Regions from separate parts of the Priestia sp. D51 genome, predicted to be linked through region 1. Evidence: predicted binding sites of a transcription regulator. Region 1 holds the regulator's gene; each other region holds the start of a gene.
The links. The regulator Rex, encoded in region 1, represses fermentation and respiration genes when NADH is low (regulators of the CRP and FNR family bind a similar motif). The targets are predictions, from matches to a motif close to TTGTGAAATATTTCACAA.
Positions count from the first base shown of each region.

Region 2: the regulator Rex is predicted to act here: its motif matches at 1,394-1,411, upstream of nirB (nitrite reductase large subunit NirB).
Region 3: the regulator Rex is predicted to act here: its motif matches at 2,785-2,802, upstream of ACNHOZ_RS21305 (anion permease).

Region 1 is NZ_JBLTIR010000021.1:10,264-14,813, reverse strand. Features, by position in the region: gene ACNHOZ_RS28350 (ABC-F family ATP-binding cassette domain-containing protein) at 1-1,071, opposite strand, end outside; gene ACNHOZ_RS28345 (redox-sensing transcriptional repressor Rex) at 1,531-2,169, shown strand; gene tatA (twin-arginine translocase TatA/TatE family subunit) at 2,223-2,408, shown strand; gene tatC (twin-arginine translocase subunit TatC) at 2,424-3,179, shown strand; gene ACNHOZ_RS28330 (YdiK family protein) at 3,206-3,433, opposite strand; gene ACNHOZ_RS28325 (CPBP family intramembrane glutamic endopeptidase) at 3,430-4,158, opposite strand; gene groES (co-chaperone GroES) at 4,458-4,550, shown strand, end outside.
Region 2 is NZ_JBLTIR010000003.1:570,842-575,391, reverse strand. Features, by position in the region: gene nirB (nitrite reductase large subunit NirB) at 1-1,167, opposite strand, end outside; gene ACNHOZ_RS14750 (SGNH/GDSL hydrolase family protein) at 1,780-2,526, opposite strand; gene ACNHOZ_RS14745 (sigma-70 family RNA polymerase sigma factor) at 2,991-3,482, shown strand; gene ACNHOZ_RS14740 (competence protein ComK) at 3,583-4,062, opposite strand; gene ACNHOZ_RS14735 (GntT/GntP/DsdX family permease) at 4,202-4,550, opposite strand, start outside.
Region 3 is NZ_JBLTIR010000005.1:322,267-326,816, forward strand. Features, by position in the region: gene ACNHOZ_RS21300 (alpha-amylase) at 1-1,196, shown strand, start outside; gene ACNHOZ_RS21305 (anion permease) at 1,225-2,658, opposite strand; gene ACNHOZ_RS21310 (class I SAM-dependent rRNA methyltransferase) at 2,937-4,136, opposite strand; gene ACNHOZ_RS21315 (PepSY domain-containing protein) at 4,330-4,550, opposite strand, start outside.

The sequences.
Region 1 (4,550 bases):
CCCTTTTTTAATGCGAAGATTTGCCTCTTGGACGACATAGTTGTGTTCATCATATCCGATAGACACATCTTCCAGATTTAAGACTTCATTTCCGCTTTGACGTTCAATTTCAAACGAAAAACTAGCTGATTTTTCGCCTTCGTTAGGTCGATTTATTAACTCCATTCGATCGAGCTGTTTACGTCTGCTTTGCGCACGTTTTGTAGTCGATGCGCGGGCGATGTTTCGCTGAATAAAATCATTCAGCTTTGCGACTTCATCTTGCTGCTTTTCGTACTGACGCAACTCTTTTTCATATCGCTCTGCTTTTTGTACAAGGTATTTAGAGTAGTTGCCCGTGTACTTCACCGTTGTTTTTTGTACGACTTCATACACTTGATTTACGACTTTATCAAGGAAGTAACGATCATGTGAAACGATTAAAATAGCTCCTTCATACCCTTGCAGAAACTGTTCCAGCCATGCTAAAGTTTCAATATCTAAGTGGTTGGTAGGCTCATCCAGAATAAGCAAATCAGGCTTTGTTAAAAGCAGTTTTGCAAGAGCCAGGCGCGTTTTTTGTCCACCGCTTAAGGAGGAAATAGGGGTGCTGTAGTCAAAGTTTGAAAAACGGAAACCGTGAAGAATAGATCGTGTATCCGCTTCATATTGATAGCCGCCTAAATCTTTAAACGTTACTTGAAGCTGATCATACTCTTTGGTTAGTTTTTCGTATTGAACTGAATCATTAAAAATGTCTGGATCACCCATCTTCGTTTCAAGCGTACGTAATTCTTTTTCCATCTTCTTTAATGGAGCAAAGACAGTCATCATTTCTTCCCATATGGAGAGTGTTGACTCAAGAACTGTATCTTGTCCCATATAATCAATGGAAACACCCTTAGGTTTAATAATTTCTCCGCTGTCATAGGAAAGCTGCTCAGCAATAATTTTTAATAAAGTTGATTTACCAGCACCGTTTCGTCCCACTAGGGCAATGCGGTCTTTTGATTGTACTTCTAACTTTATATTCGATAAAATGGGTTCTGCCCCATAGTATTTTGTAATACCGTTCAATTGTAGAATAATCATTTTTTCACCTCTAGTAGTATATCCATAGTGTATTTTAACATATTTTTAACTACAAGTTCTTCCTACAAGCGTTTGTAATTTGTAGAGGGACAAGGACAAATGATGAAGCGAATGTTTTGATTCATGAAATAAAATGATTTTACCTGCACATTTTATACAGGATACTATGTTAAAATAAGAGATAAGTGCATCTCTGAACTTATCTATGATGGATGTGAAAAAATCCGTCATGACTAACAAACCGATCCTTTGAAGGGCTAATTGCTTCGTTCTACATACCGACTTTAAGGAGTGCTGAATAGACAAAAGCCGTCGAGGTGTGAAGCGGAGTATATATAAAGCAAGAGAAAAGAGAGAGAATTGGAAGCGCTACCTCAAAGCGGTTGATGCTTTGTGAAAGGTAATGCAATATGACTTGAAAATGTTAGTAATGACATACATGAACTGAGGGGGTACAACGTGAACACTGAACAATTAAAAATACCACAAGCAACGGCTAAGCGATTGCCGCTTTATTATCGTTTTTTGAAAAATTTGCATGCTTCTGGTAAACAGCGTGTGTCGTCAGCGGAGTTAAGTGAGGCAGTGAAAGTGGATTCTGCTACTATTCGTCGGGACTTTTCTTACTTTGGTGCATTAGGAAAAAAGGGATACGGCTACAATGTGAATTATTTACTTACATTTTTCCGTAAAACGTTAGACCAAGATGAAGTAACGAAAGTAGCACTGATTGGCGTAGGGAATCTAGGAACGGCCTTTTTAAATTATAATTTTATTAAAAATAATAACACCAAAATTGAGTGCGCTTTTGATGTGATAGAAGATAAAGTAGGTACGAAAGTAGGCGACGTGCCGGTCTATCATCTTGACCAATTGGAAGATTATATGAGTGATGACATCTCAGTAGCGATTTTAACCGTTCCTGCCACTGTTGCTCAGCAAATTACTGATCGTTTAGTGAGTTGCGGAATTAAAGGAATTTTAAACTTTACTCCTGCACGCTTAAACGTACCGGATGAGATTCGACTCCATCATATTGATCTTGCTGTAGAATTACAGTCGCTCGTCTACTTTTTGAAAAATTATCCTGTTGAATAAGGCGGACTGTGTTACGATTTCCTTAAGTCTAAATTAATAAGGAGAGTGGGAATATGGGGATTGGAGCAGGCAGTTGGATTATTATTGCGATTGTAGCACTGCTTATTTTTGGACCGAAACGGTTACCGGAGCTAGGAAGATCAGTGGGCCAAACGCTTAGAGAGTTTAAGCATGCCGCTAGCGGTGCATCAGAAGATCGTGAAAAAGATAAACAGCGTCAAGTAGATGACAAAGAGTAAAAGGGTGATCATAGTATGACCGAACAAGAAATGTCAATATATGATCATATAGGAGAGCTGCGAAAACGCATTTTAATTGTTTTATTTTTCTTTGTGATTGCCACAATTGGCGGCTTTTTTATAGCGGATAAGGTTATTGTCTATTTACAGCATGCTGATGAGGCAAAGAATTTAACGATGAATGCATTTCGGTTAACAGATCCAGTTAAGATTTATATGCAATTTGCTGTTATTATCGGCTGTGTACTTGCAGCTCCTGTTGCACTGTATCAACTTTGGGCATTTATTAGTCCTGGTTTATATGAAAAAGAGCGTAAGGTAACGCTTGGATATATTCCTGTTTCCATTTTTCTCTTTATCGGCGGTGTCTCTTTTTCTTATTTTGTGTTGTTTCCATTTGTCGTTGATTTTATGACGCGCGTTTCTGATGAGCTGAATGTAAACCAAGTGATTGGCATTAATGAATACTTTTCTTTTTTAATGCAGCTCACACTGCCTTTTGGCTTGTTGTTTCAGCTTCCTGTCGTCGTTATGTTTTTGACGCGTTTAGGAATTATAACGCCTATGTTTTTATCTCAAATTCGAAAATATGCCTATTTCGTACTGCTAGTTATTGCCGCACTTATTACACCACCGGAATTGCTCTCGCACATGATGGTGACAGTGCCGCTCTTAATTTTGTATGAAATCAGCATCATTATTTCCCGCATTTCGTATCGCAAAGTGTTAAAGGCAAGGGCAGAGCAAGAAAGAGAAGATGTTAGTATGTAAAAAAAACCACTGAAACAGTGGTTTTTTTATTTGGATGAATCATCTTGATTTTTATATTGCTGCTGCAATTTTTTAATTTTGTAGTGCAAGATAAAGATGCGAACCGCAAACCTGAAATCGAATGCGGCTACGAGTGCAAATAAGATTGTGGGGAAATTCCAGACGGTTTCCTGGGCATTTTGAATTGCCAAGTAGGTGAATAAAATCCCCATAATAATATAAATAAACCCTCGTGTTAAAGGGATATTCTTCATAAAAACATGCCTCCAAAAATGAACTGCATTTGTTCTGCTTGTTTTTGCATTTCTATAATTTTATCTGCAAAAATAGTTTGAGATAAAATAACGATTGTATTCATCAAAACATGAGCAATAATAGGTACAACAATTAGTCTCGTCCTTGCATAAAGGAATGCAAATACAAATCCCATAGCTGTATACACAAGTAAATGTTTAAAATCCCAGTGTACCGCAGCGAAAATAAGGGAACTAATAAATGCAGAGATAAAGAAATTGTATCGTTTGTGAAGAGAACCAAAAATAATCTTTCGGAAAATAATCTCTTCTAGTATTGGTCCAATAACAGACGTAACGACAATAAGGAACGGCGTTGCTTTAACAAGATTAACAATATTTTGTGTGTTTTCAGATACTTGGGTAATGCCAAGAGCGTGCTCAATCATACCTGCTACAGCTTGACCAGCCATAGCGAGAAACACCCCAAGGACTGACCAGACAACAGCAATCGTTTTTCCAGCATGTTCTATACGCATGGACATGTCACGGCGCAGCAGCAGTAAGACAATAAGTAAACCAAGGATAAAGCTAATGATAGTCCAATAAGTCAAAAGCATGACATTCGCTGTTCGAACTGGATAGTCATCAAACATTCCTGTTAATTTTAACAGCGGTATACCAACAACTCCTGAAAACTGCATAAGGATGTAAGTGAGGATAACATACCAATAACGTTTTTCCAATCTTCTATACTCCTTTAAAAGGTTTTTATGTATATATGTCGAAGAAGTACTGTAAAGTTAGTAATTTCTTCTTGCTCGTATTGTAACATACATATTATTGAACAGAGAAAAGAATGCTTTATTTCTCAAAATCGTCGAAATCTAAGACTATTATATGTAGTTGTCGTAAATTTTAAATTTTTTTTGTTTAATACTTGCAAAAAAAACCCACTTTGTTTTAATATAATAATTGTGTTAGCACTCGTTGAGGTTGAGTGCTAATAAAAATGCAAACATATTATTTGAGGAGGTTGTTTCACTTGTTAAAGCCATTAGGTGATCGCGTAGTGATTGAACTTGTAAAATCTGAGGAAAAAACAGCAAGCGGTATCGTGTTACCGGACAGTGCAAAA
Region 2 (4,550 bases), on a different contig from region 1:
ATCGGATACATCTTCTTGCTTTTGAATCATTGAAAACAGTCGATTTCCGTCGCTGCTGTCTCCAAAAAGAACGGCTCCTACAATTTGATTGCCTCGCAAAACAAGCTTTTTATAAATGCCGTCTTGTTCATCGAACACTTTGATTGCTTTTTTCTCTTCATCTTCCGTGAAGTCTCCTGCCGAAAACACTTCAACACCTGATACTTTTAGCTGCGTGGATAAAACCGATCCTTCATAAGGCACTTTTTCTGCCCCGCAAACCGCTTTTGCTAATGCTTTTCCTTGTTCATACAAAGGTGCCACTAATCCGTATACCATTCCTCTATGCTCTGCACATTCTCCAACCGCGTAGATGTTTGGAATATCCGTTTGCATATAATCATCCACGATAATTCCTCGGTTTACATTAAGTCCCGCTGCTTTTGCAAGCTGGACATTTGGTTTAATTCCGACTGCCATCACGACCAAATCAGCTTCTAAAAACGTCCCGTCTTTAAAAGATAATCCTTCAACTCGCTCATCTCCGACAATTTCCGCCGTTTGCTTTTCAAGCAAAAACTTCATGCCTTGTTTTTCTAATTCGTTTTGAAGCAATTTGCCCGCTGTTGGATCGAGCTGACGTTCCATTAAATACGGAGCTAAATGAATCACAGATACATCCATCCCTAGATTTAACAGCCCGCGCGCCGCTTCTAATCCAAGCAGTCCGCCTCCAATAACCGCTGCTTTTTTATACTGCTGAGATGCCTGCAGCATTTCATCCGTGTCTTTTATATCTCGAAAAGCCGTAACTCCTTTTTTATCAGACCCTGGAATCGGAAGAATAAAAGGAAGAGAGCCCGTTGCTAAAATCAACTCATCATACGATTCTACTCTGCCGCTGTTTGTCGCTACTTCTTTTTTTACTGAATCGATACTCGTAACCGTTTCGTTCGTATATAATGTAATATTGTTTTCTTGATACCAGTTCCAATCGTTTAACGTAATGTCTTCAACATTTGTATCCCCTTGCAGCACTTTTGACAGTAAAATACGATTATAGTTCGTATGCGGCTCGCTTCCAAAAATCGTAATTTCAAACGCTTCGCTTGAAACCTTCAATACTTCTTCAATCGCTCGAACTCCAGCCATTCCATTTCCAATCAATACGAGTTTCTTTTTTTGCATCTTCCATTCCTCCCCTGGCGTCTATACCTGCTTGTTTCAAAGATATATTTTATATGCATCTTTAAAGATATATTTAAGATATATGAATTTTCTGAATCGTTCAACTTATGTGTCAGGTTATCTAACACTGTTATGATATGTATACGATTCCATTGCTTTAACAGCAAGCAAAAAAAAATAAGTGCTCTAATTACGTTTTAATTTGGATCATCCTTTGCATTTTATTTTGTGATGTTTTTCACAACGTTAATGTAACAAAAAGAAATAACCTGAGCTATGATAAAAATCACTCCTAAATGTTGATAAGTAAAAAATAAAAATCTCAAAAGTTCTTTATAAAGAATTTTAAAAAAATAAACTGTTCTTTATAGTATTTACTATCTCCCTTATATTCTTTATAATGAATAAGAAAAACCTTTATTAAGAACAGAACGGAGAATGAGCATGCCACTCGTAAACATCAAGAAGGTTTGGACTCCTTTAGAGTTTATTGGATTTAAGCTTTATAAGTGTAAAGATACAAAAAGCTACTACTATAAAACGAGAAAAAGCCACAATCTAGCAAAATTGTAAAAAAACAAGCCCTATTTCTTTTGAAACAGGGCTTGTCTTTTATTTTCCTGTAAACCAATTCACAACATACTCTCCCCACACTTCATTTCCTTTTTTCGTTAAATTCCCGCTGTCTTTATTGATATACTCTCCTAAATGAAACGGCCAAATGAGCGAGTGATTCATATAATATACCCAGTTTGCTTCAGATACTCCCCTGATCGCTTCTACCCCTTCTTCATAGGACTCGGTTTGTGAAATATATGGCTGTGAAGGCTGAACCATAAGGGTCTTTTTCAAGTCTTTGAGCTGATGAATGAGCTTGTCTGTATTTTCAAGCGTCTCATCTAGCGTAAGGTGCTGATAGTCATTTTTAAGAGGTGCTTCAAACAGAATAATGTTTGGCTGAAGTTGATCAATTTGATCGGCAATATGTGAGGATAAAAGCTCATCCGTTGTCCCGTTACCATATGAAAGGGTTTTAACCGTAAATACATCACGTCCATATGTAGCTGCTAGCTCTTTTTTTAACTGCTGAGGCCACCCTGCTTTCTTTGCAGATGTGGCAATTACAAGAGTCAAAGGTTTTTTATTTGCGATAGATGATTGGATTTGCTTTGTGATAAAGTCTGGAAGATTTTTTGTATAAGCAGATACGTCGGAAAACTGTTTTTCTTTATGTACAACAGCAGTTTTTACTTCACTTGCCTGCGCTTCCGTTTGCTCCTGCCAGTGCTGCGTCCCCGCATACATCACCGCCCCGCACAAAACAGCCGCCGCCACATTTACCCCAACCATCGCCTTCATTCAATCTCCCCTTTACCCACTTTTTAAAAACCAACTATATTCTGCCCACCCAACTTACATTCAATAGAAAACACAAAAGGACAACCACAAAAATACTTCACTGAATTTGCCCAAAAAGGTTCACATATGCGGCAGGCGCAAACCCGCAAGGGAGGGTGACTGCCGCTTAGGTCTAGCAACTCTACCATCACCGCTCTTCCGTGATGGTAGAGTTGCTACATCGATATATAAATAGTATAGATTAGTAGAATTTGGAATGGGGGACCTTTCGTACGTAAAATCTCTACAAATACACGTATACTTCGCATATTTCCTAGCGAAACGTGAAGTTTCCGGGGAAATTACGTCACGTTTCTTAAAAAGAAAACATAATGTACGCTCATTCGCACATGTGATCTTCCCCTTGTACAGTAGAGATACCGGCGGAATACAGCAAAAGCGCGTTTTTGAAAAAGGAATGCTACATGCAAAAAAGCTCGTTTGATCAAATCGCTTCATCTTTTCATCCATTAATTGTGTCGATGATTAAAAAATTTCATATTTACAAAGACTACGACGAATATTATCAAATTGCGTTAATTGGTTTATGGAGAGCGTATCAAAAATTTGACGAAAGCAAAGGCTCTTTTTCCGCTTATGCCTACACAACCGTGCGCGGTACGATCCTATCTCATTTAAAAGGCACCATTTTATACGAAGAACGGGAAACACCAGCTGAGCAGAACCTACTTTCACTAAACGAAGATCACGCTCTTCCCGTTCCGCTAGAAAGTGAAATCATCAAGCAGCATATCGAACATTTAACGGGAAGAGAAAAAATCTATGTACTCGAACATCTGTTAGAAGGCTACTCGTATAAAGATATTGCCTACAAATACGGAGTCTCCACGGGAGCCGTTAAAAACTGGGGAAAAGCAGCCCGCAAAAAGCTAAAGGCCTCGCTTCTTCAGGAGTAAGAAAAGGAGGAAGCTTATCATAAGCTTCCTCCTTTCATTCATATGTGTAGTCCAAACGATTGTTCATATGTAGGACAAGTTTATTCGATAAATCGAACGATCATGCCAAGACAACCGGACTTTCTAAACAGTAATTACGAATAACAGCCGCTCTGGCCAGCTTTTTTTCTAAACTATAATAAGAAAGTTTCACTGGAATGAACGTTCCATCTTTGAAGTGAATTAGCATGGAGGTTGGATCAACTGTAGCAAGCGTGTGTGAAGTATGAACATGAGAGGCAAAAATCCAGGCGCAGCCATAGTCATTTGGCGAAGATGTCGGAAACGCAATGATGGCTTGTGAACGATTAATAACAAGCGGCGTAAGCTGTTTGTACGGAAACATTTTTCGAACGGCGGCAATCGATCCCTTAAACGTACTTAATTCCCGAATGCACGCTTCTTCTAATAATTGCTTACACGTCTTTCTTAGCATGTATTCTCCTGCTTCATCCAGCACCTTTGTGCAGTGTATAGGGTCGTTCACTGGAATCAATGCTTTTGTCGTCAAACCAATTTGATAGTTTTCATTATTTGTCATACATCTACCCCCTTTGCTACTTTATAACTATTCTATACTATCGAAACGGGAAAAATCTAGTCTTTTTTTCTCATTATTTGAAATGTTTTGAATATATTTAATATCCAAAGAAAAAAGCGCTGAAGCCAGCGCCTTTCTTTTAAATAAAAATGTCTAAAATAAGAACCATTGCAAACGCCGCAAATGATAGAATCGTTTCCATCACTGTCCACGTTTTTAACGTTTGAGCCACTGACATGTTGAAGAATTCTTTGATTAACCAGAAGCCAGAATCGTTTACGTGCGATAGCATTACAGAACCTGCGCCTGTTGCCAGTACTAGCAGCTCTGGGCTTACGTTTGGCATGGTTGCTGCAATTGGGGCGACAATACCTGCTGCTGTTGTCATTGCTACTGTTGCTGAACCAACTGCTGCACGAATTAACCCTGCAATCACAAACGCTAGTACGATAGGAGAAAGATGGGCATCTTGAGCAAATCCTGCAATC
Region 3 (4,550 bases), on a different contig from region 1:
CAATTGATGCCTGTCATAATCACGGAATTAATGTCTATGTTGATATTGTGATGAATCATAAAGCTGCAGCGGATGAAAAAGAAACCTTCCACGTCATTGAAGTAGACCCCATGAACCGAACAGAAGAGATTTCTGAACCCTTTGAAATTGAAGGGTGGACAAAGTTTACATTTGAAGGGCGCGGCGATCAATATTCTTCTTTCAAATGGAACTTTAATCATTTTAATGGCACTGATTACGATGATAAAAATGGAAAAGAAGGTGTGTTTCGTATTGCCGGGGAAAACAAAAGCTGGAACGAAAATGTTGATCAAGAGTTTGGCAACTACGATTATTTAATGTTTGCGAATATTGATTACGACCACCCTGAAGTTCGAGAAGAAATGATCAAATGGGGAAAATGGTTAGCAGACACCCTGCAGTGCGACGGTTACCGATTAGACGCCATTAAACATATTAACCATGATTTTATTAAAGAGTTTGCTCACGAATTGTCCTCTTCTCAAGAAAAGCCATTTTATTTTGTGGGAGAGTTTTGGAATCCAGAATTAACAACCTGTCAGGAATTTTTAGACGTTATTGATTATCAAATTGATTTGTTTGACGTATCGCTGCATTACAAACTGCATGAAGCCTCTCAGCAAGGAAGAGATTTTGATTTAACCACAATTTTTGATGATACATTGGTTAAGACTCATCCGTTGAATGTTGTCACATTTGTAGATAACCATGACTCTCAGCCAAATGAATCTTTAGAATCTTGGGTAGAAGATTGGTTCAAACAAAGTGCTTACGCTCTAATTTTACTTCGTGAAGACGGCTATCCTTGTGTATTTTACGGAGACTATTTTGGGATAGGTGGAGAGCATCCAATTGAGGGAAAAGAAAAAGATATTTCTGCTCTCTTGCACGTACGCTATGACAAAGCATACGGACAGCAAGACGATTATTTTGATCACCCGAATACCATTGGATGGGTAAGGCATGGTGTAGAGGAATTTGAGAAGTCTGGATGCGCTGTGGTGATGTCAAACGGCGAAGACGGCGAAAAGAGAATGTTCGTCGGCGAACACCGAAGCGGACAAACGTGGATCGACTTCACAAAGAACCGAGAAGACCAAGTTGTGATTGAAGAAGACGGCTACGGACACTTCCCTGTAAATGGCGGCTCTGTATCCGTTTGGGCTGAAGCATAAAAAAACAGTGGCCTGCGCCACTGTTTTTTTACCATAGACCTAGCAGTTTCCACCACAAGCCGCCAATTCCAATCCAAATGATAATATGAATAATTGAAATTAAAAAGCCGAGCGACCACCATTTTTGCTGCGTTACATATCCACTACCGAAGAACACCGGTGCCGGTCCACTGCCGTAGTGAGTTAAACAGCCAAATAAATTGCTAAAGAACGCTAAAATTAATGCTGACAGTAACGGAGGCGCACCAGCGGCCACGATGACAGATAAAAATGCTGCGTACATAGCGCTGACGTGAGCCGTGTTACTCGCAAAAAAGTAGTGAGAATAAAAATATGCAATAGCTAGTACAATCAACGCCGTCATCCAAGACATATGACTAACAGTGCCTTTCATCAGATCACTGAACCAAGGAATCATGCCTAGATCATTTAAGAAAGTTGCCATCATAACCAAAACAGCAAACCAGACTAATGTATCCCATGCTCCCTGTTCTTTTTTGATGTCCGACCAGCTTAACACTTGCGTTAAAAGCAGCGCACATAGACCAATAAAAGCAGTTGTTGTTGCATTAATATTTAAATTAGCGCCAAAGATCCACAGCACAAGAAGAAGTAAAAATACGCCAATCATGTACCATTCTTCTTTCTTTAGCGGACCCATTTCATTTAGTTTTTTTGCTGCAATTTCAGATGCTTCCGGCGTTTCTTTTAATTCTGGCGGATACAGCTTATAAATAACGAGCGGAATAACAATTAAACTAATAATTCCAGGCACGATTGCAGCCGCTGCCCATCCAACCCATGAAATAGTCTTTCCTGTAATTTGTTCTGTCATTTTAACAGCAAGAGGATTGGCCGCCATTGCCGTTACGAACATAGCCGATGTAATCATATCTCCTTGAAACGATACTTTTGTTAAGAAAGCACCGACTCTGCGCTCCGTACCGTCTCCAGTTCTCGATCCGTATGTTTCAGATAAAGAACGAATGATTGGAAGAATAATTCCTCCAGCTCGTGCTGTATTAGACGGCATTGCAGGTGATAAAAGTAAATCACTTACGATAAGAGAATACGATAGTCCCAACGTCTTTTTACCGAACAAACGGACAAAGATATAGGCAACCCTTGTTCCTAGACCAGTCTTAATAAAACCTCTAGAAATAAAGAATGCAATAACGATCAACCAAATCGTTGTATTTTGAAAACCGCTGAGCGATTGTTCAAGTGTTAATGTATTAGTTAATACAATAATGGTTAAAGATAAAATAGCTACACTGCCTAATGGCAATGGTTTAATGATAAGACCTACGATAGTAGCCACAAAAATAGCGAATAAGTGCCAAGCCTTCACATCAAGTCCGGACGGAGGTGTAATAAACCATAAAATAAGTCCGATTGCCAGACAAATTAATAAAGGAATAAACTTCACTTCGCCGGCAGGCTTTTTAGTTGTTTCAGCCATAATCTTTCTCCTTTCATGTTTTTAAATAATAATAGTAGTATGCTCTTTCCCCTTCGTACCCAATACTTGTCCCATTTAAAATAAAATAATTGTAAAAATACGTTTCATAAGGATGATATTGTAAATTTGTGAAGTGTTGAGCATAATTCCTTTATTATTTTATCATACATATTGACAATTTTTATCTTTCACCTTCATTTTATTCCCTTCAAAATAGCTTGTAAGCGTTATTTCATCAAAATAAATAAGCTGCATGAGTTCATCATGCAGCCTTGCATTTAACGATTTACTTTTTGAATAAACACGACTTTGAGATAATCACCTGACTTAAATTCTTTTATTGTTTTAAAATCAGCTGGAAGAGAGAACTGCTCCATCATTTTGTAGCGTTCCCCTTTTTCATTAAAAGCTTTTTCAATAAACGAATGAAATCTTTTCATATCAAAATTACTTGCATTCGTCGAAGCTACAATGACACCATTTGGCTTTGTAAGAGCAATGGCTTCTTTTAATAAATCTTTGTAGTCTTTTGCCGCGCTGAACGTATGCTTTTTCGATTTAGCAAAGCTCGGCGGATCTAGCACCACAAGATCGAACGTCATATTCTTCTTAACTGCATATTTAAAATACTTAAAAACATCTTCCACAATAATGTCCTGTGCTTCGTGATCAATTCCATTTACACTAAATTGCTCAATTGTTTTTGCCAAGCTGCGATTGGCCAAGTCGACACTTGTTGTTTTCGTAGCTCCTCCAAGAGCGGCCGCCACTGAAAATGCGCCTGTATACGAAAACATGTTTAGAACGGTCTTTCCTTTTGCATATTTATCTCGAATCGTTTTACGGACGTCTCGCTGATCTAAAAAGACCCCAACCATCGCTCCGTCATTTAAATAAACGGCAAAACGAATACCATTTTCTCTTACAATTAAAGGGAATTCACCTTTATTTCCTGTGACAAAATCATCTTCTTCAATATACTGCCCTTTTACGTTGAAACGTTTTTTCTGGTACAGCCCTTTAAAGTTAGGCGCAGATTTTAAAGCTTCAATAACGTATTCTTTAAATTGATAAATTCCTTCACTATACCAGCTCGTGACGTAATATCCGTCATAATAATCAATGATTAAGCCGCCAATTCCGTCACCTTCACTATTAAATACACGAAAAGCAGTTGTATCTTCAGACGCATAAAAATCGTGACGAGAGGCAATAGCTCGCTGAATTTTTCGTACAAAAAACGCCGCGTCAATTTGTTCACTTTTCTTCTTCGTCAGAATCCATCCGTAGCCTTTGTTTTGTTTTCCATAATAGCCTTTGGCTAAGAATTGATTCTTTGGAGTGACTAAGTTAATAATAACGCCTTCTTCTTGCAGTTTATGACCATCAACAAGCGCATCTTTTTCAATGAGTGGATAACCTTTATTCACTTTTTTAATAAAAGCTTCTTTGGCTATAACTTGTACTTCTTTTCTCATGTGTACACCCTATCTATTTAATTTAGTTCATTCTAGTTTTATCCATTTTACGAGAATAATCTACATTTATCTTAACATAGATAACCGGTAATGTTTCCAGTTACAAAATAGAAAAGCAGAGGATGCCTTGAAGCACCCTCTGCTTGATATGAATGAAAAATGAAATGTATGTTTTATGTTTTAAGATAAAAAATTATGAGCACTCTTGTCCAGTATATGCATCGAACTTAAGCGTCTGCTGCTTGCTTCCGCTCACTAAAGTCACCACGTATACAGTTATTGAGTTTTCTGTTATAAGCTCAATATGCTCTACTTTTCCTTCTTGATGTTTTAAAGCAAGAACTTTCACAGCGGTCTCCGTTAACGGCTGAAGCTTATCATGTTTTACATGTGTGATTTCACCCGAAACCGCAT